DNA from 2 places in the Nocardioides sp. NPDC057767 genome. Region 1 is predicted to be linked to the other one. Evidence: riboswitches for the same ligand, from Rfam matches in the RefSeq annotation. Region 1 holds a riboswitch; the other holds the start of a gene.
The links. Region 1 has a riboswitch for thiamine pyrophosphate ahead of ACFVDI_RS14375 (thiamine ABC transporter substrate binding subunit). Riboswitches for the same ligand answer to the same signal wherever they lie in the genome.
Positions count from the first base shown of each region.

Region 2: it holds a riboswitch for thiamine pyrophosphate, as region 1 does, so the genes downstream of both, thiE (thiamine phosphate synthase) here and ACFVDI_RS14375 (thiamine ABC transporter substrate binding subunit) in region 1, are expected to answer to the same signal.

Region 1 covers NZ_JBHVKJ010000025.1:760-8,676, reverse strand. The annotation lists gene ACFVDI_RS14395 (acyl-CoA dehydrogenase) at 1-1,834, opposite strand, end outside; gene ACFVDI_RS14390 (phosphatase PAP2 family protein) at 1,865-2,932, opposite strand; gene ACFVDI_RS14385 (ABC transporter ATP-binding protein) at 2,944-3,966, opposite strand; gene ACFVDI_RS14380 (ABC transporter permease) at 4,102-5,745, opposite strand; gene ACFVDI_RS14375 (thiamine ABC transporter substrate binding subunit) at 5,742-6,803, opposite strand; TPP riboswitch at 6,800-6,908, opposite strand; gene ACFVDI_RS14370 (GNAT family N-acetyltransferase) at 6,940-7,371, shown strand; gene ACFVDI_RS14365 (MBL fold metallo-hydrolase) at 7,361-7,917, opposite strand, start outside.
Region 2 covers NZ_JBHVKJ010000020.1:8,130-28,301, forward strand. The annotation lists gene ACFVDI_RS12190 (fumarate hydratase) at 1-1,018, opposite strand, end outside; gene ACFVDI_RS12195 (carboxymuconolactone decarboxylase family protein) at 1,119-1,709, shown strand; TPP riboswitch at 1,754-1,863, shown strand; gene thiE (thiamine phosphate synthase) at 1,857-2,468, shown strand; gene ACFVDI_RS12205 (FAD-dependent oxidoreductase) at 2,468-3,478, shown strand; gene thiS (sulfur carrier protein ThiS) at 3,475-3,675, shown strand; gene ACFVDI_RS12215 (thiazole synthase) at 3,672-4,436, shown strand; gene ACFVDI_RS12220 (thiamine phosphate synthase) at 4,433-5,011, shown strand; gene thiD (bifunctional hydroxymethylpyrimidine kinase/phosphomethylpyrimidine kinase) at 5,008-5,853, shown strand; gene thiC (phosphomethylpyrimidine synthase ThiC) at 5,850-7,538, shown strand; gene ACFVDI_RS12235 (NAD(P)-dependent oxidoreductase) at 7,595-8,494, opposite strand; gene ACFVDI_RS12240 (DUF1707 domain-containing protein) at 8,621-9,289, shown strand; gene ACFVDI_RS12245 (DUF1707 domain-containing protein) at 9,346-10,041, shown strand; gene ACFVDI_RS12250 (sulfatase-like hydrolase/transferase) at 10,159-11,889, shown strand; gene ACFVDI_RS12255 (ABC transporter ATP-binding protein) at 11,993-13,063, shown strand; gene ACFVDI_RS12260 (cytochrome c oxidase assembly protein) at 13,114-14,091, opposite strand; gene ACFVDI_RS12265 (alpha/beta fold hydrolase) at 14,142-15,062, opposite strand; gene glpX (class II fructose-bisphosphatase) at 15,245-16,264, opposite strand; gene ACFVDI_RS12275 (ATP-binding cassette domain-containing protein) at 16,308-17,006, opposite strand; gene ACFVDI_RS12280 (ABC transporter permease) at 17,003-17,764, opposite strand; gene modA (molybdate ABC transporter substrate-binding protein) at 17,823-18,578, opposite strand; gene ACFVDI_RS12290 (molybdopterin-binding protein) at 18,575-18,964, opposite strand; gene ACFVDI_RS12295 (DUF4245 family protein) at 19,095-19,721, shown strand; gene ACFVDI_RS12300 (exodeoxyribonuclease VII small subunit) at 19,788-19,991, opposite strand; gene xseA (exodeoxyribonuclease VII large subunit) at 19,984-20,172, opposite strand, start outside.

The DNA of each region.
Region 1 (7,917 bases):
GCTCGCGGCAGAGTCGGTTGATCTCGGCGGTGATGGCCTTGGAACGCTCGGAGGAGAGCCGGCCGTGCTCCATGAACCACGCACGGTCGGCCTCGATGACCGAGAGTGCGCTGAGGTCGCAGACGACGTCGAGCACGTCGCGCACCGCCCCGGAGGGCAGCCCGCGGACCTTCTCCCGGAACGCCTCGTGGATGAGCCGCTCGACGTGCGCATGGGCGACACCGATGACGTGGTCCTGCACGGTCGAGAACACCGCACCCGGCTCTCCGCCGGCCTTGACCCCGGACTGCAGGCGCCGGGCGACGCCGGCGAGCATGTGCTCCTCGCGGAAGCGCAGCATGGCCAGGTGGTAATCGGCGTCGAGGATGTCCGGCTCGCGCTCGCCCGCGATCGGGACGACGTCGCGGACACGTTCGAGCAGCTTGTGCACGGCGGTCCGCTCCAGGACCGTCTCGACGGCGAGGCCGGCCACGAAGCGGACCAGGTCGAGCTGGTCCATCTCCTCGAACTCGCTGGAGTAGCCGGTGAGCAGCCCCTTTGCGACCAGCTGCAGCAGCACGGTGTTGTCGCCCTCGAACGTCGTGAAGACGTCCGTGTCGGCCTTCAGGGCCGCGAACCGGTTGGCGGCCAGGTAGCCCGCGCCACCGCACGCCTCGCGGCACTCCTGGATGGCCCGGGTGGCGTGCCAGGTCGCCAGTGCCTTGGTGCCGGCGGCTCGCGACTCGAGCTCTCGGCGGGCGTGTTCGGAGGTGGCGACACCGGAGAAGACGTCGTGCAGGTCGTCGCGTACGACCTCCTGCGCGAAGCGCAGCGCATAGGTCCGCGCGACCAGCGGCAGCAGCCGGCGCTGGTGCTGGCCGTAGTCCATGAGCAGCGACTCCTCGGCCTCAGCAGAAGCCTCGAACTGCCGCCGCCGCAGCGCGTAGCGGACCGCGATCGTCAGCGCGACCTCCGAGGCGCGGATCGCCGCTCCCCCGACCGAGACCCGGCCCTGCACGAGCGTGCCGAGCATGGTGAAGAAGCGCCGACCGGCCGACTCGATCTCCGAGACATACTCGCCAGAGGCGGTGACGTCGGCGAAACGGTTCAGCAAGGACGTACGCGGCACCCGCACGCCCGAGAACCACAGCCGTCCGTTGTCGACGCCGTTGAGCCCCATCTTGGGCCCGTCGTCCGCGATCCTCACCCCGGGAGCCGGTTCGCCGGAGACCCGGATCGGCACGACGAAGGCATGCACCCCACGCTCCTCGCCGCCGACGACTAGCTGCGCGAAGACGACCGCGAGCTCGCCGTGACACGCGGCGTTGCCGATGTAGTCCTTGTACGCATCCTCCCGGGTCGTCTCGATGACGAACTCCTGGGTGGCCGGGTCGTAGGTGGCCACGGTCGCCACGGCGGCCACGTTGGAGCCGTGGCCGTGCTCGGTCATCGCGAAGCAGCCGAGCAGGCGCCCGGAGACGATGTCGGCGAGGTAGCGGTCGTGGTGCCGCGCGGTGCCGAGCTGCAGGATGGCGCCGCCGAAGAGCCCGAACTGCACGCCCGACTTCACCAGCAGCGACAGGTCCCCGCCGGCCATCTCCTCGAAGGCGGCGATGGAGGCACCGACGTCACCGCCGCCGCCGTACTCCTTCGGGAACCCGAGCCCGGTCAGGCCGGTCGCGGAGACGTCGAGGAGCACCTCCCGGACCCGCTCGCGGTACTCCGCCCGGGGCAGCTCCTCGACCTCGTCGAGGAAGTCGGCGCGGTCGGCGAGCGCCCGGCGTACGTCCTGGCGTACCCCGGCATAGCGCCCGTCGAGAAGTGAAGTCAGTGCGGCGGCATCGATGGCGTTCACGTCGCCACCCTATGCCGGGCGGGGTCAGGATCAGGTCAGCTCGTGGGCGACCTTCGCCTCGCGTCCGGCGATCGCGTCGGACTCGGCGACGAGCCGACGCACGCCCTTGCGCTGGAACTTCTGGCCGGCCGCCAGCCCGCCGAAGTAGTAGGCGACGAGCGCGATCATCGCGCCCGCGACGTCGTCGGCGAGATAGTGCCAGCCGAAGTAGACGGTCGCGACGACGGTGATCCCGAAGTTGATCCAGCCGGCCCAGCGGGCGATCTTGTTCTTGATCGTGGCGTGGATCATCAGCGCCACCAGCAGGGTGATGCCGGTGTGCAGCGAGGCGAAGCCACCGACCGACTGCACCACGTTGGCGTCGACGTCGAAGAGGACGTGCTGCCGGGTGAAGACCAGCGACTCCATCAGGCTGCTGGCGGGCGTGTCCGGCAGATCGGCGTAGAGATAGGGGTACTGCAGGCCCGGGCCGACCGTCGGCAGGCAGTAGTAGGACACCGTGCCGAGGATCCAGGCGATGCACTGCGAGGCGACGAACCAGTAGCCGTAGGCCAGGTTGCGCGACCAGACCAGCCATGCGGCGACCGCGAACGGCACCAGCGGCAGGAACCACATGTAGATGTAGGAGAGGAACCACGCCACCCAGCCGGTGCCGAGCAGGTCGTGGAGCAGGATCGCCGGGTCGGAGCCGAAGAGCACCGCCTTGTCGATCAGGTGCAGCTCGTGGTCGAACTCGTAGGTCTCCGGCACGACGAACGGCAGGAAGGACTTGAGGTTCCGGTAGCAGACGTAGACCAGGTAGAAGCAGACGATGCCCATCGCCACGAGCGTCAGCCGCTCACGGGTCCAGTGGGTGCGGACCCGCTCCTTGAAGATCGGCCCCATGTCCTTCCACTTGAACTTCGCCAACCACAGCGTGCGTGGCACGAGGTCGACGAGCAGGGCGGCTCCGACGAGGAGGGGCAACCGGAGCCAGGACGGTCCGAGGAAGCCCTCCGGGTCGAGCATGCGCTTGTCGACGATCTGCGCGGTAACGACTGCGATCAGGCCGAAGATCAGCGCGCTACTGACGAGGAAGATCTGAGCGCGTCGATACATAGCCGTTAAGTTTAAATGGCGGGTGGCTGCTCTGCCGATTCGGGGACAACAGATTCTGGAACGGCCAGCCGGTTCGGCTCCACCCGCAGCCTGACCGACTCGCCCGGCGCCGGCGCCGGCGCCGAGTCGGCGACCGCGTCGACCTCGCCGATGTCGTCGAGACGTACGACGAGCCGGTGCTGTTCCGGCGTGGCCCTGGCCGAGACGACGGTGCCGGTGAGCGGTCCCGCCGGGTCGGCGACGAAAGCCGAGCGGCGGAGCGCCACCGCTCCGGCCGGGCTCAGTCCGGCGGCCTTCAGAACGGTCCGCGCCGCACTGCCCTCGAGCACACGGGCATAGCCGAGGAACAGCGCCGCCCAGGTGTCGGTCGGCCGCGCCCAGACGTCGCGGAGGGTCCCCTCCTGCACGAGGCGACCGTCGCGCAGGAGCGCGATCCGGTCGGCGACCGCGAACGCCTCCTCCTGATCGTGGGTGACCATGAGCGCTGTCGTGCCGGCCTCGTGCAGAATCCGCCGCAGATCGCCGGCCAGACGCTCCCGCAGCCCCGCGTCGAGCGCGGAGAGCGGCTCGTCGAGAAGCAGCAGCCTCGGCTCGACCGCCAGCGCGCGCGCCAGCGCGACCCGCTGCCGCTCGCCACCGCTCAGCGTGCCCGGAAGGCGATCCTGGTAGCCACCCAGGCCGACGAGCTCCAGCAGGTCGGCGACCCGCTTCTCCCGGTCGGCGCCGGGGATACGCCGCAGCCGCATCGAGTAGGCGACGTTGCCCGCGACGCTGAGGTGCGGGAACAGCTGCCCGTCCTGGAACATCAGCGCGAACCCGCGTTTGTGCGTCGGCACCCCGCGCACCGATCGCCCGTCCCAGCCGATCTCCCCCGTCGCCGGCTCCAGCCCGGCCACGGCCCGCAGCAGCGTCGACTTCCCCGAGCCCGACGGCCCGAGCAGCGCCAGCACCTCTCCGTCCGCCAGCTCCAGGCTGACGTCCTCGACGGCGGTCTTCCCGTCGTACGCCACCGACACCTCACGCAGCGACAGCATCGCAACCTCGATCCTGCCGAGAGGTCGGCCCGGTCGGCCGAGGCGTCACGTACGTCGTTCGAGCCGGCACGCGGGTGACCTCTCGGCCGACGGGGGTGACGCCTCGGCCGGCGCGGGTGACTTCTCGGCGTGGATTCACAGTGCTCCGATCGAAGGGACGCGGAGACGCTCGACGAGGAGCATCACGAGGGCGGTGGTGGCGGCGAGTACGCAAGCGGCGGCGAGGGCCATGCCGTAGTTGTCGGAGCCCGGGCGGGACAGCAGGCGGAGGATGACGACGGGGAGGGTGGGGCGTTCCTCGCGGACGAGGAAGGACGTCGCGCCGAACTCCCCGAGCGAGGCCGCGAAGGCGAAGCCGGAGGAGGCGAGGAGGGGCTTCCAGACGGCGGGTACGTCGACGGTCATGACCGCACGCAGCGGCCCGGCCCCGAGCCCGGCGGCGGCCTGGCGGAGCCGGTCGTCGACCGATCCCAGGACCGGCACCAACGTCCTCACCACCAGGGGCAACGCGACCAGAGCCTGGGCCAGCGGTACCAGCCACGGCTCGTCACGGAAGTCGAGGACGCCCGACCCGAGCGTCAGATAGAGCCCGAGCCCGAGCGTGACGGCGCTGACCCCGAGCGGCACCATGAACAGCCCGTCGAGCACCGCGCGCACACGACGCTCGGCGACCGTCCGCGACCGCCGGGTGACCGCGAACGCGACCAGCAGCCCGAGCACCAGCGCGACCAGCGAGGCCTGCACCGCGACGGCCAGCGACGTCATCAGCGCCGTGGTGACCGGCACCGGCAGCGGCGGGTCGAACCCGGGGGTCTGCAGGGCGACGTAGTTCCCGAGGCTCCACCGGTCCTCGACCCGCAGCGACCCGAGCAGCAGCGCCAGCAGCGGCCCGGCCACCAGCAGGACCAGCACCGACGTCGAGAGCAGGGCCGGGAGGTCCCGCGGCGAGACCCGCCGGCGGCGTACGACGACCCGGGACTGCGCGGGATCGGGCACCGAACGCAGCCGACCGGCCACGATCAGGAGACCGACGACGACCACCAGCTGGAGCACCGACAGCACCGCGGCGCCGGGCAGGTCGAACAGGGTGAAGGTGAGCTTGTAGATCTCGGTCTCGATGCTGTTGTAGCGCACCCCGCCGAGGGTGAGCACGATCCCGAACGCGGTCGCGCAGAAGAGGAAGACGACCGACGCCGCCGAGACGATCGCGGGACGCAGGGCGGGCAGGGTGATCGTCCACAGGACCCGCGAAGGCGACGCCCCGAGAGCGGCAGCGGCCTCACCGGGTCGCGGGTCGAGCGACTCCCAGGCCGCCCCGACCGCGCGGATCACCACCGAGGCGTTGAAGAAGACCAGCCCGAGGATGATCGCGGTCGGCGTCCCGTCGAGCCCCAGGCCAGCCAACAGTCCGGCCTCGCCGATGAGCTCTCGGAAAGCGACCCCGACGACGACGGTGGGGAGTACGAACGGCACCAGCAGCCCGGCCCGGATCACACGCTGCAGCGGAAACGCCAGTCGATGCAGCGCGAATGCCGCCGGCAGCCCCAAGGCCACGCTCAGCACCGTCGCCAGCCCGGAGGACCACAGCGTGAACCAGAGCGCCCGCTGGATCTCCGGGCGCCCCACGACCCGGGACACCACGGACAGGTCGAAGGAGCCACCGAAGAACAGGCCGCGCTGCACCATCCCGGTGACCGGCAGGACGAAGAAGACCGCCAGCACGGTCACCGGAAGGGCGGCGAGCGCGACGAGTGTCCCTACGCGACGGGTGGAGCTCACTGCGCGATCGTGTCACTCCAGGTCGCCAGCCACGCTTCCCGGTTCTCCTCGATCTCCTCGGGCTCGACGGAGAGCGGCGAGGTCGGCTGCTGGGCGAACTTCGCCCAGTCGGCGGGCAGCTCGACGCTCGAGGAGACGGGGAAGACGTACATGCTCTCCGGCAGTGCCCCCTGCACGCTGTCGGAGAGCATGAAGTCGATCAGCGCTTGGGCGCCCTCGGGGTTATCGGCACCCTTCAGCACACCGGCGTACTCGACCTGACGGAAGCAGGTGTCGAGCAGCGCGGCGGTCGTCGTCTTCCCGTCCTTGACGGTGAAGGCCGGCGAGGAGTCGTAGGAGACGACGATCGGACGCGTTCCCTTGCCGCCGCCCTTGGTGAAGTCGGAGTAGTAGGCCTGGTCCCAGCCGTCGACGACCTTGGCGCCGTTGTCCATCAGCTTGCCCCAGTAGTCGGCCCAGCCGTCCTCGCCGTACTCGGCGACGGTGGCCAGCAGGAACGCCAGTCCAGGCGTCGACGTCGCCGCGCCAGGAGTCACGAGCAGGTCCTGGTACGCAGGCTCAGCCAGGTCGTCGAGCGACTTCGGCGGCGTCAGCTTCTTCGCGGCGAACCACTCGGTGTCGATGTTGACGCACACGCTGCCGTTGTCGACCGGGGTGAGGAAGTGCTCCTCGTCGCCCGGAAGGTTGAACTCGTCGACCCCGGCGGGGACCGTCTCCGGCGTGTAGGCCTCCAGCGCGCCCTGGTCGATCGCCCGGCTGGCGAAGGTGTTGTCGACGCCGAAGACCGCGTCACCGTCGGGGTTGCCGGTGTCCAGGGCGATCTTGGTGGTCAGCTCGCCGCCGTCGCCCGCGTGCCGGATCTCGGCGGTGTAGCCGGTCGTCTCGGTGAACTCGGCCAGCACCTCCTTCGGCAGCGTGAAGCTGTCGTGGGTCAGCAGCACGACCGTCTTGTCGCCGGCCCCCTTCGACTTCTCGGCCTCCGGCTCCGCCGGCGTGCCGCCGCAGGCGGACAGCAGCAACGCCGAGATAGCTGTGGCAGCGATGGCAGGCGTACGCATGCGCATTTCTGACTCCCTTCGCCGGTGTCAACCGGAGCAGGTTCGGAGGGTCTGCGGCGCTGTTCGCCGCACTCTCAGGCCTTCCGGCCTCCCCTGTCTGTTTCGGGCAACACTACTTGCTTGCGAGAATCCACCCATGACCGACGTCTCCATCTCGTCCTTCGACGACCTCACCCCCAAGACCGCGTACGCCCTGTGGCAGCTGCGCCAGGAGGTCTTCGTCGTCGAGCAGGACTGCCCCTACCTCGACCTGGACGGCCGTGACCTCGAGCCCGGGACGCGTCACGTGGTGCTGACCGACGGCGACCAGCTCGCCGGCACCGCCCGCATCCTCGACGACGGCGACGTGTGGCGGATCGGCCGCGTCGTCCTCGCCCCCACCCACCGCGGCCAGGGCCTGGCGGACGTGATCATGAAGGCTGCCGTCGAGGCCGTCACCGACCGCGACATCGTCCTCGACGCCCAGTCGCCGCTGGCCGGCTGGTACGCGAAGTTCGGGTTCGTGAAGGACGGCGAGGAGTTCCTCGAGGACGGCATCCCGCACACGCCGATGCGGCTCAGGCGATGACGGGAGCGAAGAGCACGCTCGCCTCGGTCTCCTCACGCGTGGCCTGACCCCGCGCCGCCAGCAGCTCGAGATGGGCCTTGGTCTCCATGACCGCGAGGCCGGCGTTGAAGTAGTCGAGCTCGGCGAAGGCACGCTCGTGCCGGGTCCAGCCGAGGTCGTTGGCCACCTCCAGCGCGGAGCGCCGGCCGGCCCGCAGCGAGTCAAGCGACTGGGCGAGCCGCGACTCGTGATGGGCCAGGAGCTCGTCGACGCGCGCGTGCGACGAGGTCGCGACGGGGCCGTGGGCGGGCAGAAGCTGCAGATCGGGCATGGAGCGGACCTTGGTCAGCGAGGCCATGAAGTCGCCCAGCGGGTCGATGACGGGCACCGGCTCGAAGCCGATCGACGGGGTGATCGTGGGCAGCACGTGGTCACCGGCGAACAGGACGGAGCCGGCCAGGTCCGCGTAGACGTAGTGACCCTGGGTGTGACCAGGGGTGTGCACGGCATCGACGTCGCGGCCGGCGACGGAGAGGCGTACGTCCCCTTCGAGCCATCGAGAAGGCA
Region 2 (20,172 bases), on a different contig from region 1:
CGAGGAACACGCCGTCGCGGGTGATCTTGCCCAGCGCCTGGCGGTCGGCGGAGCAGGAGACCGCGATCGCGACGGGGCAGGAGGCGCCGTGGCGGGGGAGCCGGACGACGCGTACGTCATGGCAGAAGTACTTGCCGCCGAACTGGGCGCCGATCCCGAAGGACTGGGTCAGCTCGAAGACCTTCTCCTCGAGCTCGGTGTCGCGGAAGCCGTGGGCGCTCATCGAGCCCTCGGTCGGGAGGTTGTCGAGGTAGTGGGCCGAGGCGTACTTCGCGGTCTTCAGGGCGAACTCCGCGGACGTCCCGCCGATGACCACGGCGAGGTGGTACGGCGGGCAGGCGGCGGTCCCCAGGGAGCGGATCTTCTCGTCGAGGAAGGTCAGGATCCTGTCGGGGTTGAGGATCGCCTTGGTCTCCTGGAACAGGAACGACTTGTTGGCGCTGCCGCCGCCCTTGGCCATGAAGAGGAACTTGTACTCCGGGCCGTTCTCGCCCTCGGCGGTCGAGTAGATCTCGACCTGCGCGGGCAGGTTGGAGCCGGTGTTCTTCTCCTCGTACGTCGTCAGCGGGGCCAGCTGGGAGTAGCGGAGGTTGAGCTTGGTGTAGGCGTCGAAGACGCCCCGCGAGACCGTCTCGGCGTCGTCCGAGCCGGTCAGCACGCCCTCGGACTTCTTGCCCATCACGATCGCGGTGCCGGTGTCCTGGCACATCGGCAGGATCCCGCCGGCGGAGATGTTGACGTTCTTGAGGAGGTCGAGCGCGACGAAGCGGTCGTTGCCGGAGGCCTCGGGGTCGTCGATGATCTTCCTGAGCTGGCGCAGGTGGGCCGGGCGGAGGTACTGGTTGATGTCCTTCATCGCCTCGGCGGTCAGCAGGCGGATCGCCTCGGGGTCGACCTTGAGGAACTTGCGCCCGTCGACCTCGATCTCTTCCACCCCCTCTGAGGTGACCAGCCGGTAAGGCGTGTCGTCATGAGAGGTCGGGAGGAGGTCGGAGTACCGGAACTCAACGTCAGCCACGGAACCGAATCGTACGCCGCCGCGGATGTCACAGATCGCGCGCGTCCGCCGTCTAGATGTCGAGAGCCTCGAGGAACGGGGCCCGGACCCAGGAGGAGAAATGACCGCCACCCGCATCGCGCCCGCAGAGATCACCGGCTTCAAGGGGATGATGATCAAGCGGTTCGCCATGAAGCTGCTCGGTCAGGTGCCGTCTTCGGTCGGCGTCTACTGGCACAACCAGAAGGTGCTGATGGGCATGTCCGGCCTCGGCTCCAAGGTGAAGAAGTGGGACGCCTGCGACGAGCAGCTGAAGTCCTTCGCCCACATGGCAGTCGCCTCGGCCGTGGGATGCAGCTGGTGCCTGGACTTCAACTACTTCGAGGCGCACAACCGCGGCCTCGACATGGACAAGGCTCGGGAGGTGCCGCGCTGGCGTGAGTCGGACGTGTTCACTCCGCTGGAGCGGGACGTGATGGCGTACGCCGAGGCGATGAGCCAGACCGAGCCGACCGTCACCGACGAGATGGTGTCGGGCCTGGTCGGGCAGCTCGGCGAGGCGGCCGTGATCGAGCTGACCGCGGTCATCGGGTTCGCCAACCTGTCGACCCGCACCAACGTCGCGCTGGGCATCGAGTCCGACGGCTTCGCGGAGGCCTGCGAGCTCAAGCCGCTCGCACAGCGCGGCGGTCAGCCGTCCACGATCGGGTGAACCCCTTGCGTCGGGTGCCCACGACTCCGTTACAGTGATGGAGACCCAACCCACACGGGAGTCCGCGGCAGCGGGCTGAGAGGGAGCTGGAGCCGCTCCGACCGTCGTACCTGATCCGGATAATGCCGGCGAAGGAAGTGACCTGACGTGTTGCCTGCCCTCCCGAGGATCTTCTGCCTCGTCTCCACGACCGACGACCTGACCCTGCTGCCTGCGCTCGCGGCGGCAGGAGTCGACGGCTTTCAAGTACGTGACAAGGCCGCGACCACGCGCGAGCTGCTCGTCCTCACCGCGAGCGTGCTCGAGCTCGTCGCGGCGTACCAGGCTCGTGTCGTCGTCGACGACCGGCTCGACGTCGCGCTCGCGGCCGGTGCGGACGGCGTGCACCTCGGCGCGGCCGATCTGCCGCTGGACGAGGCCCGGCGGATCGCCGACGCCGTCGCGCCGGGGCTGATCATCGGTGCCACCTGCCGAAACCGCGCCGCGGTCGAGGCGGCGGCGGACTCGGGGGCGGACTACGCGGGGTTCGGGCCCGTGTTCGCCACCTCGTCCAAGGACGGCCTTCCCGACCCGTTGGGCGTCGAGGCGGTGGGTGCCGCGGCCGGTGTGCTGCCGCTGATCGCGATCGGCGGGATCTCGGCGGAGACTGCTGCGCCCGTGCGTGCCGCCGGCGCCCACGGGGTCGCCGTGATCGGCGGCCTCTGGCGACAACCCGATCCACTCCAGGCCGCGAAGGAGCTCGTGACGGCGGTGGCGTGATGCGCGTCCGGGTGCTGGGGGCCGGGATCGTCGGGCTGTCTGTCGCCGACGAGCTGATCCGTCGTGGACATGACGTCGCGGTGATCGATCCATCGCCGGGCTCGGGGGCCTCGTACGCCGCCGCCGGCATGCTCAGCCCGGCCGGTGAGGCCTGGCACGGTGAGGAGGACCTGACCCGACTCTGCCTGTCGTCGCTCTCGTTGTGGCCCGACTTCGCCTCGCGGCTCGGGGTGCCTGTGCACACCCGTGGCACGCTGCTCGTCGGTGTCGACGCCGGTGACGTCCAGCAGGTCGAGCGGCAGCTCGCGGTGCTCGACCTCGCTGGGGTCGCCTACGAACGGCTGGGTCGGCGCGATCTGCTGGACCATGAACCCGGCCTCGGCCGCGTCGCCGGTGGCGCGTTCCTCGCCGAGGACCACTCCGTCGACCCGCGGGCCGTCGTCGCGGCGCTGCTCGCGCGCGTCGGCGACCGTGTTGGTCTCGAGACCAGCACAGCCGTTGACGTGACAGTCATCGCCACGGGGGCGCACCTCCCCGCCCCGTACTCGTCCCTCATCCGGCCCGTACGCGGCGACGTGGTGCGGGTGCGGACGCAGGAGCCGGTCGAGCGGACGGTGCGGGCCTGGGCGCACGGCGAGCAGGTCTACGTGGTGCCGCGGACCGGCAGCGACGAGGTGGTCATCGGTGCCACCTCCGAAGAGCGTGACGGTCCGCTGCTGCCGACCGTCGAGGGCGTGTGGCGGCTGCTCGACTCCGCGCGTCGGGTGGTGCCCGCGCTCGACCGGGCGAACGTGGTGGAGGTGACGTCGCGGGACCGGCCCGGCACCGCCGACAACCTCCCGCTGGTCGGGCCGACCCACGAACCGGGGGTCGTGCTCGCTGCCGGCGCCTACCGCAACGGGGTCCTGCTCGCGCCACTCATCGCACGGCTGGTCGCCGATCACATCGAGACAGGGACGGTGGAGCCCGCGGTGGATCCGCGTCGGTTCCGAATGAAGGAGGACGGATGAAGATCACCGTGAACAGCGAGCCGATGGAGGTCAGCGGCACCGTTGCCGACCTGCTCGAGGCCAGGACCGGCGACCGGCGCCCGAGCGGCATCGCCGTCGCCGTGGACGAGGAGATCGTGCCGCGCGACGACTGGGCGCGTTGGCCGCTCCAGGACGGTCATGTCGTCGAGATCGTGACGGCGGTGCAGGGCGGATGAGCGTGTTGAAGATCGCCGGGCGTGAGCTGTCCTCGCGCCTGTTCCTCGGCACCGGCGGCCTGCCCAACCTGGCGCTGCTCCCCGAGGTCATCGCGGCGGCCGAGCCGGGTCTGGTGACGGTGTCGATGCGGCGTACGTCCTCGACGGCGGCCGGCGGGCTGCTCGAGACGCTGCGCGCCGCGGCCGTCCCGATCCTGCCGAACACCGCCGGCTGTCTCTCGGCCCGCGAGGCCGTGCTGACCGCCGAGCTGGCCCGTGAGGCGCTGGAGACCGACTGGGTCAAGCTGGAGGTGATCGGCGACGAGACCTCGCTGATGCCCGACGCCGTCGAGCTCGTCGAGGCTGCCGAGCAGCTGGTGCGCAAGGGCTTCACGGTCCTGCCGTACGCCACCGACGACCCCGTCCTCGCCCGCCGGCTCGCCGACGCCGGCTGCGCGGCGGTGATGCCGCTCGGCTCGCCGATCGGGTCGGGGCTCGGCATCCTCAACCCGTATGCCATCGAGGCCGTCGTGGCTGCGGTCGACGTGCCGGTGGTGCTCGACGCCGGGGTCGGGACCGCCTCGGACGCGGCGCTGGCGATGGAGCTCGGCTGCTCCGCCGTCCTCGCCGCCACCGCCGTCACCCGCGCCGACGACCCGGTCGCGATGGCCCGGGCCCTGCGGTTGGCCGTCGAGGCCGGGCACACCGCCTGTGCTGCCGGCCGGATCCCGCGCCAGGCGGTCGCCAGGGCCTCCTCGCCGATGGAGGGCCGGATCGCATGACCTCCCCACCGCGACTGCTCGTCCTCACCGACCGCTCCCAGCTGCCGCTCGGCCGCAGCCTGCTCGCGACGTTGGCCGAGTGTCGGGCTGCCGGGCTCACCCACGTCGTTCTACGCGAGCTCGACGAGCCGCTCGAGCAGCGCGCCCGCCTGGCGCAGTGCGCCGCCGATCTGGGCCTCGCGGTCATCGCCGCCCACGGTCCGCTGCCCGGGGCGGTGGGAGTGCATCTCCCGGCCGGCGTTCCGGCCGACACGTCGTTACACCGTGGCCGCAGCTGCCACAGCCCCGCCGAGGTCGCCAGAGCCGCCGAGGACGGCTTCGACTACGCGATGCTGAGCCCGTACGCGACGACCGAGTCCAAGCCCGGTTACGGGCCCCCGCTGGGGCCGGGCGCCTTCCGGGACCTGCCGCTCCCGACGTACGCACTTGGCGGGATCACCCCGGACAACGCCGCCGAGGCGGTCGCCGGGGGCGCCTACGGGGTCGCCGTGATGGGCGCGGTGATGCGAGCCGACGAGCCGGGACAGGTCGTGCGCGACCTTCTCGCCGCCCTCGCCGCAGGGGTGACCCGATGAACCCGCAGGTCGCGCTCACCATCGCCGGCACCGACTCCGGGGGAGCGGCGGGCACCGCGGCCGACCTGGCCACCTTCGCCGCGCTCGGGGTCCACGGAGCCTGCGTGATCACCGCCGTCACCGCCCAGGACACGACCGGCGTCAGCGACATCCACCCGGTCCCGCACTCCTCCGTCGAGGCTCAGCTGGACGCGGTGCTCGACGACCTTCCCATCGCTGCGATCAAGACCGGGATGCTCGGAACCGCCGCCGCCGTGGAGGAGATCGCACGTCGGGTTGTGAAGCTGAGCGTGGCCTACGGGTCACTCTCGCCTTCACGACTTCCGCTGGTCGTCGACCCTGTCCTCGTTGCCACCTCGGGAGCTGTCCTCGGCGGCGAGGAGGTGCGCCGCGCCTATCTCGATCACCTCCTCCCTGTCGCCACCGTCGTCACTCCCAACCTCGACGAGGCCCGAGCGCTGGCCGGGCAGGACGGTACTCCCGAGGAGCTGGCGGTGGAGCTGGCCGGCTTGGGGCCGGCGGTGGTCGTCACCGGCGGCGACCCGGCGGCCACGGGGGAGTGCACCGACTGGTTCGCGGAACCGGGAGAACCCCCGATCCCGCTGAGACACCCCGCCATCCGCACGAGCAACGACCACGGCACCGGCTGCACCTACAGCTCGGCCCTGGCCGCCCACCTCGCCCACGGCACACCGCTGCGCGACGCCGCCGAGCGGGCCGCTGTGTACGTCACCCGGCAGCTCGCCACCAGCCGGCACTGGACCCTCGGCCGCGGTCGAGGCCCGATCGCCCATCTCTCCACGAACCAGCCCAGCCCGACAAGCACCAAGGAGACAGCATGACCGTCCACCCCGCCCACACCCGCGTCGAGCTCGGTGACCTGAAGGTCCCGGTGACCCGGGTCGCGCTCACCAACGGCGAGACCTTCGACCGCTACTGCACCGAGGGGCCCGGATCGGAGCCGGAGCAGGGTCTCCCGCCGCGCCGCGACGAGTGGATCAGCGAGCGAGGCGACACCGAGAGCTACGAGGGTCGCCGGACCGAGCTGCTGGACAACGGCAAGGCAGCCGTACGCCGCGGCGCGGCCCGCCAGGAGTGGCAGGGCGAGCGCCGCCGGCCGCGCAAGGGCACCAACATCACCCAGATGCACTACGCACGGAAGGGCGTCATCACCAAGGAGATGGCCTACGTCGCGGTGCGGGAGAGCTGCGACCCCGAGCTGGTCCGCGAGGAGGTGGCCGCCGGCCGCGCGATCATCCCCAACAACGTCAACCACCCCGAGTCCGAGCCGATGATCATCGGCAAGCGGTTCCTGGTGAAGATCAACGCCAACATCGGCAACTCCGCCGTCACGTCCTCCATCGCCGAGGAGGTCGACAAGCTCACCCACGCGATCACCTGGGGCGCGGACACGGTGATGGACCTCAGCACCGGCGACGACATCCACACCACCCGCGAGTGGATCCTGCGCAACTCACCCGTCCCGATCGGCACCGTCCCGATCTACCAGGCCCTGGAGAAGGTCAACGGCGAGGCCGACAAGCTGACCTGGGAGGTGTTCCGCGACACCGTCATCGAGCAGGCCGAGCAGGGCGTCGACTACATGACGATCCACGCCGGCGTCCTGCTCCGCTACGTCCCGCTCACCGCCAACCGGGTCACCGGCATCGTCAGCCGGGGCGGCTCGATCATGGCCGGCTGGTGCCTGGCGCACCACCAGGAGAACTTCCTCTACACCCACTACGACGAGCTCTGCGAGATCTTCAAGCAGTACGACGTCGCCTTCTCCCTCGGTGACGGCCTCCGCCCGGGCAGCACCGCCGACGCCAACGACGAGGCCCAGCTCTCCGAGCTGCGCACCCTCGCCGAGCTGACCGAACGAGCATGGCGACACGACGTCCAGGTCATGGTCGAGGGCCCCGGCCACGTACCGCTCAACCTCGTCAAGGAGAACGTCGACCTCCAGCAGGAGTGGTGCCACGGCGCGCCGTTCTACACCCTGGGCCCGCTCGCGACCGACATCGCGCCCGGCTACGACCACATCACCTCCGCCATCGGTGCGGCGACGATCGCGATGCACGGCACCGCGATGCTCTGCTACGTCACCCCGAAGGAGCACCTCGGCCTGCCGGACAAGGACGACGTGAAGACCGGCGTGATCACCTACAAGCTCGCCGCCCACGCCGCCGACATCGCCAAAGGCCACCCGGGCGCCCGCGACCACGACGACGCCCTCTCCCGGGCCCGCTTCGAGTTCCGCTGGCGCGACCAGTTCGCCCTCTCCCTGGACCCGGTCACCGCGGAGAGCTTCCACGACGAGACCCTGCCGGCGGAGAACGCCAAGACGGCCCACTTCTGCTCCATGTGCGGCCCGAAGTTCTGCTCGATGAAGATCAGCCAGGACGTACGCGACCGCTTCGGCGGCAACGACGGCGCATCCCCCGAGGAGATCGAGGCCGGGATGATGGAGAAGTCGAAGGAGTTCGCGGCGGCGGGCAGCCGCGTGTATCTCCCGCTCGCTGACTGACCCCGGCGGCTCGACAGTGCCCTGGCCCACCGGCGGCCAGGGCACTGTCGCGTCAGCTACCCGTCCGCGCGCAGGCTCTCGATGACCCTGGGGAGCCCCTCCGAGCCGTGCCCCGCGGCGATCTGTCCGCTGATCAGCGCCTGGACGGCAGCGATGGGGGAGGGGTCGATCCCCTCCTCCTCGCTGGCACGCACGATGTGGGTGAGGTCGGAGAACTCCAGGCTCTGCTGGCCCTCGACGGCATAGTCGCCACCGTCGATGACCTTCGCGTAGCCGGCGAGCTCCTCCGTCATGGCCGCGAGGAACAAGCCCTGCCGGGCAGCGAAGTCCGAAGCGCTCATCCCCATGGTGGCGACCATCGCGGCACCGTGGAAGAAGCCCATGAACATCTGGTACATCCCCGACAGCATCGCCAGGTCCACCAGCGAGGCCCTGCCGGCGTCCTCGCCGTGGAACTCGCTCGTGGCCCAGACGTCGAGCGTCGGCAGGACGGCGTCGTACGCCGTCCGCGAGCCGCTGTAGAAGATCTGGCCCGCGCGGGAACCGATCATGGCGGGCACGGCCATGATGGCGCCGTCGAGGTAGTCGACGCCGTGCTCGGCCGCCCAGGAGGCGAGCGCACGGGACTCGTTCGGGGTCGTGGTCGTGACGTTGACCAGGGTGCGGCCGCGCAGCTCGCCGGCAGCCAGGCCGAGCGTCTCCTCGACGGAGGAGTGATCGAGCAGGCAGGCGATGACGACGGGGCTGGCCAGCACCGCCGCGGGGACCGAGTCCGCCACACCGGCGCCGCGGGCCACCAGGTCCTCGGCGCGGCCGGGGGTGCGGTTCCAGACGGTCACGGACCGGCCGGCGGCGAGCAACGCGGTCACCAGCGCGCTACCCATCGCGCCGAGGCCGAGCACGCTGACGTCGGTCGAGGGGGTCGGGGTTCTATTGGTTTCTGACACGTCATCCATGCTGGAGGACGTCGCCACGTTGCGGGAGTACCCACTATTTACTGGGGTACGCACCAATCGGTCAGTGCCCGTCTCAGGGTTGAACCCGAGAGACGGGGGACACCTACGCCGATAGCATTCAGGGTCATGGGACTCCCTGAACCGCACCCCGGCCAGCCCCGCCGACCCGACCTGCGCGTCAGCGATGCCGACCGCCACGCGGTGGCCGACATCCTGCGCGAGGCGGCGGGGGATGGCCGGCTCGACATCGACGAGCTCGAGGAGCGGCTCGAGGAGACCTACCAGGCCAAGACGTACGCCGACCTGGAGCCGATCACGCAGGACCTGCCGGTCGCGGGGCAGGTGCCGGTGATGCCCGCGGCGCCCGCCGCCGGCGCGGTGCCCGTCGTCTACGGCCACGGCGACGAGTCCGACAGCGCCAGCGCGTTCCTGAGCAACGTCGAGCGCAAGGGCGTGTGGGTGGTTCCTCAGCAGCTCTCGGTCAACGCGGTGCTGGGCGACGCCGACATCGACCTGCGCGAGGCGCACTACTCGGCTCGCGAGGTCGTCATCAACGCCACCTCGGTCCTGGGCAGCGTGAAGGTCACCGTGCCGCCGCACGTGCACGTGATCGTCGAGGGCAACGGCGTGCTCGGTGACTTCAAGGAGCCGTCGGCGAAGGTGCCCGAGGTGCTCTCCGCGGACTCACCGGTGGTGCGGGTGCGGGGCCTCGCGGTGCTGGGCGATGTGACCGTCAAGCGCCGGGGTCCGCGCGGCCCGAAGCGCACGCTGAAGCAGCATCTCGGTCTCGAGTGAATGCGGTAGGGGGATTGTTGAGGCACAGGCTCGATGCCCCCACTACGATTCGCCCCATGGGAACGACCCCCGAGCCATTCCGTGGCCAGCATCCTGATCCGAATCTCCGGATCAGCGATGCCGACCGCCACAAGGTGGCCGACATCCTGCGCGAGGCCGCGGGCGAGGGACGCCTGGAGATCGACGAGCTCGACGACCGCCTCGAGGCGACCTTCAAGGCCAAGACGTACGCCGACCTGATCCCGATCACGGTCGACCTGCCGGCAGCGGGCACCCCCGCTCCGCCGGTTCCGCAGATGCCGCCCGCGACCGGGAGCAGCCCCGCGGTCTTCGCCGACAACCCGATCGAGAGCCAGCTCTACGTCGCGATCATGAGCGGCGTCGACCGGCGCGGGGTCTGGACGGTGCCGGCGACCGGCAACGTGATCGCGCTGATGGGCGGCGCCGACCTCGACATGCGCCAGGCGCAGTTCTCCGCGCAGGAGACCGTGATCTACGCCAACGCGATCATGGGTGGGGTCAACATCACCGTCGGTCCCGACGTCCAGGTCGTGATGCAGGGCGTCGGGATCATGGGCGGCTACGTCGGTCCTCGCGGGATCGAGCCGACCGGCGGTCCTCTGCTGCGGGTGAAGGGGCTGGCGCTGATGGGCGGCGTCACCGTCATCCGCAAGCCGCTGAAGGAGCCCAAGCGCTCCAAGCAGCTGCGGCTGCCGCCGCCGCACGAGCTCCCGCCACACGGGATGCACTGAGCAACACCCCTCGGGAGGTCCGCTCCGCGGACCGATTTTGTCGTGCCTGGAGTTCAGGCACTAACCTCGCCTGAACACGCTATTGTGTAGTTACATAGTAGACAAAGGAGACTCGGGATGAAGCCGAAGTGGAGCCTACTGCTGGGTGCCGCGACCGCGGCGGCCGTGGCGCTCGTCGGAGGGCTCCTCGTCATCGGCCCGAAGACGCTCGCCGCCGGTTCCGCCGCTGCCGACCCGTCGGCCGCGCCGGTCGCGCCGGTCGAGGAAGCGGCCGAGCTCGCCGCCACGACCGACGAGCGCCCCGACATGGTGCTCATCCTGATGGACGACTTCTCCCTGGAGCTGCTCCGCACGATGCCGGAGGCGACCCGGATGGCCGCGGAGGGAGCGACCTACCAGAACTCCTTCGTCATCGACTCGCTGTGCTGCCCCTCGCGTGCCGCGCTGCTCACCGGGCAGACGCCTCATCACACCAAGGTCCTCACCAACACCCAGAACGACCCGGAGCACCCGGTCGGTGGCTGGTCGGCTTTCCAGCGCTACGGCAACCTGGAGAAGCAGTTCAGCATCGGGCTGCAGGAGGCCGGCTACACGACCGGGTTCGTGGGGAAGTACATCAACGCCTACGAGGCCACCCTCGGCTCCGACGGCAAGCGGGTCCCGCCGCCCAAGGTGCCGGGCTGGGACTCCTGGAACGCGCTCCTCGGCGGTGCCTACGGCGGCTGGGGCTACCAGAGCACCTTCCTCGACGAGGACGGCGAGGTGCGGCTGCGCAACCACCCGCAGCCAGCGCAGAACGCCTCCGTGGAGCGCAAGGACGCTGCGTACGCCGCCAACGTCACCCGCGACTACGCCCTCGCCTTCATCGAGAAGCACCGCGACGACGAGAACCCCTACTTCCTCGAGATCGCCGCCTACGGGCCGCACTCCCGGCTCGGCCACCACTACCCGGGCCTGGACACCTGGTTCCCGCCCGCGTTCGCCGACCAGGCGCCCGCCGGCGACCCCGCGGGCGGCAACTGTGGCCGGGTCGCCTGTGCCGACCTGACGCTCGAGGACCTGGCCGGCTACGGCGACGACCGCTCGGACAATGCGCCCACCTACCTCGGCCGCGCCGGACGTACCTCGCAGGCCCCCGCCTGGCGCACCAACAAGATCTCGCTGAGCGACGAGACGGCGCTGAGCCAGTACCGCGACCGCGCCCGGATGGTGCAGTCGATCGACCGGATGATCACCCAGGTGCGCCAGGCGGCCGGCGACGACACCTACATCGTGCTGACCTCGGACAACGGCTTCCACCTCGGTCAGCACCAGCTCAACGGCGGCAAGGGCGCGCCGTACGACTCCGACACCCGCGTCCCGCTGGTCGTCGTCGGCCCCGACGTGGTGCCGGGCAAGCGCAGCCAGTTCGTCAACAACATCGACCTGGCGCCGACCTTCCTCGACATCGCCGGCGCCCCGACCCCGTCGTACGTCTCCGGCAGCTCGTTCGCGGAGACCCTGAGCCGGCCGCGGCTGCCGGGCGGGAGGTACGCCTTCTTCGAGCACACCTACGCCAGGTCCCACCCCGGCGAGGTCGACCTCGACAGCGGCTCGGGCGGCACCATCGACATCATCCCGTCCTACATCGCGGTGCGCGGCTCGCAGGGACTGCTGGTCCGGTTCGACCTGGACAAGTCCTGGAGGGGCACCGACTACGCCTACGAGCTCTACCGCTACGACCGGCCGTGGGAGGACCGCAACGTCTTCGCCGAGGACCACGCGAAACCGTATGCGCGCGACCTGATGCGCCGGCTCGAGGCCTACGACAGCTGTGCCCCGGCTGTGTGCCGGGCTTTGACCCGCTGATTCCGAATCTGGGCTATGGTGTCCCCGCCGAGGAAATGTGTCCTCGGTCACTTCACAACGGATCGTCCGGCACGTACCTGCCGGTGAAGGAGACAACGGAATCATGGCAACAGTCAGTTTTGAGAAGGCGCAGCGTTGGTACGCCGGCGCCGCCGAGCCCGCGGTCAAGGGCATCGACCTGGAGATCAAGGACGGCGAGTTCATGGTGCTCGTCGGCCCGTCCGGATGCGGTAAGACCACCACCCTGCGCATGCTCGCCGGGCTTGAGGAGGTCAACTCGGGCGCCATCAAGATCGGCGACCGCGACGTCACCAACGTCGCCCCCAAGGACCGCGACATCGCGATGGTCTTCCAGAACTACGCGCTCTACCCGCACATGAGCGTCGCCGAGAACATGGCGTTCTCGCTGAAGATGGCCAAGGTTCCGAAGGCCGAGCGTGACAAGCTCGTCGCCGAGGCGGCCAAGACCCTGGGCCTGACCGACTACCTCGACCGCAAGCCGAAGGCGCTCTCCGGTGGTCAGCGCCAGCGCGTCGCCATGGGCCGTGCGATCGTCCGCCAGCCTCAGGTCTTCTGCATGGACGAGCCGCTGTCGAACCTCGACGCCAAGATGCGTGTCCAGACCCGCACCGACATCGCCAAGCTCCAGGCCGAGCTCGGCATCACGACCGTCTATGTCACCCACGACCAGGTCGAGGCGATGACGATGGGCGACCGCGTCGCGGTGATGAGCAACGGTGAGCTGCAGCAGGTCGACACCCCGCTCAACCTCTACCGCAAGCCGGTCAACCTCTTCGTCGCCGGCTTCATCGGCTCCCCGCAGATGAACCTGATCAAGGCCACCTCGGCCGACGGCGGCGCCAAGATCGAGGAGTACGTCGTGCCGATCAGCGGCCACGACCTGCCCCAGCAGATCACCGTCGGCGTGCGCCCGGAGAGCTTCCGGGTCATCGGCGAGGGCCAGGGCGGGCTGCCGGTCCGGGTGACCGTCGTCGAGGAGCTCGGTTCCGACTCCTACGTCTACGGCACCAGCGACGTCGAGGGTGTCCCGTCCACCCTGATCGTCCGGGTCTCCTCCAAGGACCAGGTCAGCAAGGGCGACACCATCTACGTCACCACCGACCCCGAGGACGTCCACGTCTTCGACACCGAGTCGGGCCTGCGCGTCAACTGATGTCCCCAGCGCTCCAGCGCTGCGCGAATTGCGAAGCAATCGCAAATAACTCACTGCTGCTGGTTCATCCGAGCCAGCATCGCGTTGTAGGCATCGAGGGCCTCGTCGCTGTCGGGATCCACGGATCCCGGCTCGGCGGGGCCCTCGGTCGTGCCCCGGGCGCTCTCCTCGGCGAGCCGGGCGCTGCGTACGCCGTCGAGGAAGCGGCCGGTCATCTTGGTCCGGCGCTCGGGTGAGGAGACGACGGCGATGACCAGGCCGATCGCGAGCAGCATCATGCCGCCGTCGCCGCCGGCCCACATCAGGCCGCCGGCGGTCTGGATGTCGCGAACCGCGTCCAGTGCCCACTCGGGCCGGGCGCCGGAGTAGACCGGGTAGAGGTCGCGCTCGGTCTGCAGCATCACGATCCCGACGATCGTGTCGGGCACCATGCCGACCACGAGGAGGGCGATCCGGCCGAGGTAGGGCAGGTCGGTGCGTACCTTCTCCTCGCCGATCGTACCGGTGAGGAAGAGGAAGCCGGCGACGACGTAGGCGACCTGCTCGCCGACCATCAGCGGCGTGCTCTGAGCCATCGAGTCCATGAACCCGGACAGGTGGGTGCCGATTATGACCAGGGAGTAGAGCAGGGTGCCCGTGACGGGGTGGACCAGGACGGTCGCCGGGAGCGAGCGCATCGCTCGCTCGGCGCGCGGCCCGGTCTCGGCGATGACGGTGAGCGGATGCCCGAGCACCAGGAGCGTGGGTACGACCATGATCAGCGTCAGGTGGAGCACCATGTGCATCCACGCCAGCGCCATCGCATAGCCGTTGATGGCCGAGGCGACCACGACGTACATCAGGCCGAGCCCGGTCAGGAACGACGCTACCCGCCAGGCTTTGACCGTCGACGCCGCTCCGGCGGCGTTGCGGAGCGTGAGGTAGCCCGCGCCGAGGATGACCGCGGCGAGCAGCCAGCCGGGCTGGAGACTCCAGGTGGTGAGGAACTCGGACCAGCCGAGTGCGGGCAGGGAGCCGTGGTCGTGCATGGCCTCACGGTATCTCCGGGTCGCGACCGGAGGTTATTCCAGGCGGCCGGCTAGGCGGTGAGCGTGCGGTCGGCGGCCCGGTCGGCGGTGCGGCGCACGATCTTGATGAAGGTCGGCCACAGGCCCACGGGAAGGTCGTGGCCCATGCCCTTGATCAGGGTGATCTCGGCGCCGGGGACGGCCGCCGCGGTCGCCCGGCCGCCGGAGACGTGGACCATCTTGTCGGCCAGGCCGTGGATCACGCTGAACGGGACCTTGATCCGGCCGAGGTCCTCGGTGCGGTCGGGCTGGGTGAGGATGGCGAGCATCTGCCGGGCGACGGCCGCAGCGTTCACGCCGCGGTTCCAGGTGTCGATCGCGCGCCGGCGCACCTCGTCCTCGGGCTCGCGATAGGCGGGCGAGCCGATCTGTACGCCGCCCTTGATCTGGCGCTCGATGTAACCCTCCAGGCCGGGCTTCTTGATGACCAGCGCGGGCAGCAGGGTCGGGTGCTGGAAGCCGACACCACGTCGGCCGGTGGTGGACATCGTCGAGCAGACCGAGCGCACCCGGTCGGGGTGGCGGATGGCGAGGGTCTGGGCGATCATCCCGCCCATCGACACGCCCCACACATGGGCGGAGCCGACGCCGAGGTGGGTCAGCAGCGCGGCCGCGTCGTCGGCGAGGTCGGTCAGGGCGTACGGCGACGCGGTCGGCAGCCCCACGAACGCCCGGGCCAGCCGGGCGAGCGTGATCCGCTCGTCGCTCGGGTGCGGTGAGGAGTGGCCGACGTCGCGGTTGTCGTAGCGGATCACGTAGAAGCCGGCCTCGGACAGCTGCTGGCACAGCCGGACGTCCCACCAGGTCATCGGGCCGCCTAGCCCCATGATCAGCAGCAGCGGGTCAGCGCCGGGATCGCCGAACGTGTCGTACGCAAGCTCGACTCCTCCGGGGAGGAAAGCGGTGGACTCGGTCGGCTCGGCGGTGGTCATGTGCCGATTTTACGGGACGGGGCCAGATGTCTCCGGTGGTCGAACTTGTCGAGACCATCGTGGCGGGCGATGTTCCGCGAGCGTGTGGATCTCGACCCGGCCGTCGTTCCGGCGAGCAAGCTCGCCAGAACGGGCCTCGCTCGATCTCTTCGCGTTCGCCCGGCGCAAGCGCCGTGCGAGGCTCAGAAATCGATCGCGCTGTAGGCCTTGAGCTTGGCGAGCTGGTGCTCGGAGGTGACCTTGCGGATCGTGCCCGAGCGGCTGCGCATCACCAGGGAGTCGGTGACGACGGCGCCGTGGGGGAGGTACTGCACGCCCCGCATCAGGTCGCCGTCGGTGATGCCGGTGGCCACGAAGAAGCAGTCGTCGCCGGTGACCAGGTCGTCGGTGTGGAGCACGAAGTCGGGGTCGAGGTTGTGCCCGGCGTCGAGGGCGCGCTGGCGCTCCTCGTCGTCCTTCGGCCACAGCCGGCCCTGGATGGTGCCGCCGAGCGCCTTCATCGCGCAGGCGGCGACGATCCCCTCGGGAGTGCCGCCGATGCCCATCAGCAGGTCGGCGCCGGAGCCGGCGCGGGCCGCCGAGATCGCGCCGGCCACGTCGCCGTCGACGATGAACTTGATCCGGGCGCCGGTCTGGCGGATCTCCTCGACCAGCTTGTCGTGACGGGGCCGGTCGAGCACGATCACGGTGATGTCGGAGGTCGTGGTGTCCTTGGCCTTGGCCACGGCGGCGATGTTCTCGGCGACCGGCAGGCGGATGTCGACGACGTCGGCGGCCTCGGGGCCGGTGACCAGCTTCTCCATGTAGAAGACGGCGCTGGGGTCGTACATGCTGCCGCGCGGGGCGACTGCCATCACCGCGACGGCGTTGCTCATGCCCTTGGCGGTCAGGGTGGTGCCGTCGATCGGGTCGACCGCGACGTCGCACTCGGGTCCGGTGCCGTCGCCGACCTGCTCGCCGTTGAAGAGCATGGGAGCGTTGTCCTTCTCTCCCTCGCCGATCACGACGGTGCCGTTCATGGCGACCGTGGAGATCATCGTGCGCATCGCGTTGACCGCGACACCGTCGGCGCCGTTCTTGTCGCCACGGCCGACCCAGCGGGCGGCGGCCATCGCCGCTGCCTCGGTCACGCGCACCAGCTCCAGGGCCAGGTTGCGGTCAGGGGCGGTGGGGGCGACGCCGAGCGGCTGGGTGTCGTTCATGGGGTTCAATCTATCCGCCGCGTGCGGTGGCGTGGCCGCCGAGTCACTTGATCGATCCAGAGACAAGTCTCACAGCGAATGGTGTCTGTGGGTCGTTCAGGACCCGTTCGGTCGGGCCGTCCTCGACGATGCGACCGTGCTCGATCACCACCACCCGGTCGGCGAGCGCTCGGGCGTCGGCGGCGTCGTGGGTGATGATGATGGCGGTCCTGCCTTCGAGGGCGGTACGCAGCGTCTGCCGCAGCGCGGGGCGTACGTCGACGTCGAGTGAAGCCATCGGCTCGTCGAGCAGCAGCAGCTCGGGGTCCGCGGCGAGAGCCCTGGCCACCGCCACCCGCTGGGCCTGGCCACCGGAGATCTGGGACGGCTTGCGGCCGGCGAGCGTCTCGGCGCCGACCTCGGTGAGATGGCGGGTGGCGAGCTCGTTGGCCTGGTGGCGGCGTACGCCTCGGGCCCGGGGCGCGAAGGCCACGTTGGCCAGCACGGACAGGTGCGGGAAGAGCAGCGGGTCCTGGGCGAGGAGCGCGACCCCACGGGCGTGCGGGGGAGTGGTGTCGAGGATGCGGTCACCGAGACGTACCTCTCCTTCGTCGGGACGGAGGAGACCTGAGATCACCCCGAGCAGGCTCGACTTGCCGGCGCCGTTGGGGCCGGTGAGCGCCACCGTCTCGCCGGCGACCACGTCGAGGGTGACATCGATGCCGCGCTCGGCGATCACGGCCCGCAGGTGAAGCGCGCTCATAGGGCCCTCCCGTGGCGGGCGAAGCCGATCACGGCGACCGCGACGACGACGAGCACGAGCGAGAGCGCGACCGCAGCGTCGGGGTCGTCGACGCGGAGCAGGTAGACCTGCAGCGGCATCGTGCTGGTGACGCCGGGGAGGTTGCCGGCGAAGGTGATGGTGGCGCCGAACTCGCCCAGGCAGCGGGCGAAGGCGAGGACCGATCCGGAGAGCAGGCCGGGGGCGACCAGGGGGAGGGTGACGCGCCGGAAGACGGTGGTCGGGCGGGCACCGAGCGTGGCCGCGACCGCCTCGTAGCGGGTGCCGCTGGTGCGCAGCGCTCCCTCGAGGCTGATCACCAGGAACGGCAGGGCGACGAACGTCTGCGCCATCACCACGGCGAGCGTGGTGAACGGGATCTGGATGCCGACCAGGTCCAGCGACTGCCCCAGCAGCCCGCGGCGGCCGAAGGTGTAGAGCAGCGCCAGACCGCTGACGACCGGCGGCAGTACGAGTGGGAGCAGCACCAGCGAGCGCACCAGCCCCTGTCCCCGGAACCTGGTGCGGGCGAGCACCGTGGAGAGGGGTACGCCGAGGAGGATGCACAGCACGGTGCTGGCCACCGCGGTGCGCAGGCTGAGCCAGAGCGCCTCCAGCGCGGACGGCGAGGTGATCAGTGCCGGGAAGCTCGCCAGGTCGACGCGGAGGATGATCGCGGCCAGCGGGACGATGATGAACGCCGCGGCGAGGGCCGCCGGCAGCCACAGCCAGCGTGGCATCCCGACGGACGGACCGGCCCCCCGCTGCCGGTCCGTCCGTCCGGACCTCCCGAGAAGATCAGGGCTGGCCGAAGCCGGCATCGCTCAACACCTTCTGCCCGGTCTCGCTCAGCACCAGGTCGACGAACTCCTGGGCCAGGTCGGTGTCGTCGGCGCCGTCGATGGCGCTGATCGGATAGGTGTTCACGACCTGGTCGGCCTCCTCGAACTCGACGCCCGTGACGGTGTCGCCGGCGGCGACCACGTCGGTGACGTAGACCAGCCCGGCGTCGGCGTCGCCCGAGGTCACCTTGGCGAGTACGTCGCTGACCGACTGCTCCTCGCTGACCGGCTCGATGTCGACGCCGGTCTTCTCCTCCATCCGGGCGGTCGCGTTGCCGCACGGGACCTCGGCGGCACAGACGACGACCTTGCTTCCGGGCCTGGCCAGGTCCTGGAAGCCGGTGATGTCGGCCGGGTTGCCCGGCGGCGTGGCGATCTCCAGGATGTTGGAGGCGAAGTCCTCCGGGGCGACGGCCAGGTCGCCGAGCTTGTCCATGTTCGCGGCGTCGGCCGAGGCGAAGACGTCGGCCGGGGCGCCGTCCTCGATCTGGGCGACCAGGTCCGAGGAACCGCCGAAGCTCGTGGTCACCTTCACCTCGGGGTGTTCCTTCTCGAACTCCTCCGCCAGCTGGGTGAACGTGTCGCTCAGCGAGGCCGCCGCGAACACGGTCAGCTCCTGCTCGTCGGCCTGTCCGCTCGCGCTGCCGCAGCCGGCGAGCGCGAGGACGGCTGCGACGGCGATGCCGGCAGCGATGGCGGGGTGCTTGATCATGGGCGCTCCACGACGACGTTGGTCGACTTGATGGACGCGACGGCGCTGACGCCGGGCTCGAGGCCGAGCTCGATGGCGGCCTCGGCGCTCATCAGCGAGACGATCCGGTAGGGCCCGCACACCATCTCCACCTGGGCCATCACGGTGTCCAAGGTGGTCCTGGTGACGATCCCGAGCATCCGGTTGCGAGCGCTGACCGCCTTCGCCCGGTCCGGGTTGGGGGCGTCGGCCAGCTCCGAGGCCAGCTCGGCCAGGACGATCCCGTCGATGACCGCGCGGCCGTTCTCGGTGCTCGCCGCGATCCGTCCCGCATCCACCCAGCGGCGAACGGTGTCGTCGCTGACGCCGAGGAGATCGGCGGCTTCGGCGATGCGGTACGAGGTCACCGAAGGAGTATCGCATCTGCGGAGCGATCTCGCTTCGATTGTCCTCATCTGCGGAACGCGAGGACTCGGTGGTCGAGCCTGTCGAGACCACGATTCGAGGGAACATCGGTCGAGTGGGACCATGGAGGACGTGAGCGACACCGATCAGCAGCAGCCCGCCCAGCCGTCGAATCAGCCGACGAGCGAGCAGCCGGAGACCCCGGCGCGCAGCTACCCGCGTACGTTCGGTGCGCTCATCGGATCGATGATCTTCCTGCTCGTCCTCGTCGTCCCGATCGTGCTGATCGTGCAGTGGCGCGGCAACCTCGAGCGCGAGGTGAGCGGCGCCAACCAGACCTACAAGGCCGACTGGGCCGAGGCCGTGCGCAGCGCCCAGGCCGCCGATCTCGACATCGTCTACCCGCGTGAGCTGCCCTCGGGCTGGTACGCCAACACCGACCCGTCCTACAAGGGCGGCGAGGAGCCGGCGTGGACGATGTCGTTCGTCAAGGGCGAGACCTCCTACGTCGGCCTCGAGCTCTCGGCCCGGTCGGCGCAGGCGCTCGCCCAGAAGAACGTCGACACCCAGGCCAAGCAGGGCGACGAGGTCACCATCGAGACCGCTGTCGCCACCACCTGGACCGAGTGGTCCGACTCCGACGGCGACAGCGCCTACTCGGCCGAGGTCGACGGTCAGACCCTGATGCTCTGGGGTCCCAAGGACGGCGACGTACGCGACTACCTCGCGCTCCTCACCACCGAGCCCCTGAAGAAGTAGCGACCCACCGCTGGTCTCGACACGCCTCCGCCTAGCGGCTCCGGCGGCTCGACCAGCGAGGCGAGATCAGTCGTCGGCGATCGCGGCGTCGATCTTCTTCCGGGCGCCGTCGAGCCACTCCTGGCACAGCGTGGCCAGCTTCTCGCCGCGCTCCCACAGGGCCAGCGACTCCTCGAGGGTGATGCCGCCGGCCTCGAGCTTGCGGACGACCTCGACCAGCTCCTCGCGGGCCTGCTCGTAGGAGAGGTTCTTGTCGTCGGAGTCAGTCATCGGCTGGGTCTTTCTCGATCGAGGTGATGGCGGTGTTCAGGCGGCCGTCGGCAAGGCGGATGCTGACGGCGGCGCCTTCGGTCGCGTCGGTGACGCTGGTGAGCACGTGTCCATCGGCGTCCTGGGCGACCGCGTAGCCGCGCCTGAGCGTCTCCAGGGGAGAGAGCGCGCGGGCGCGGGC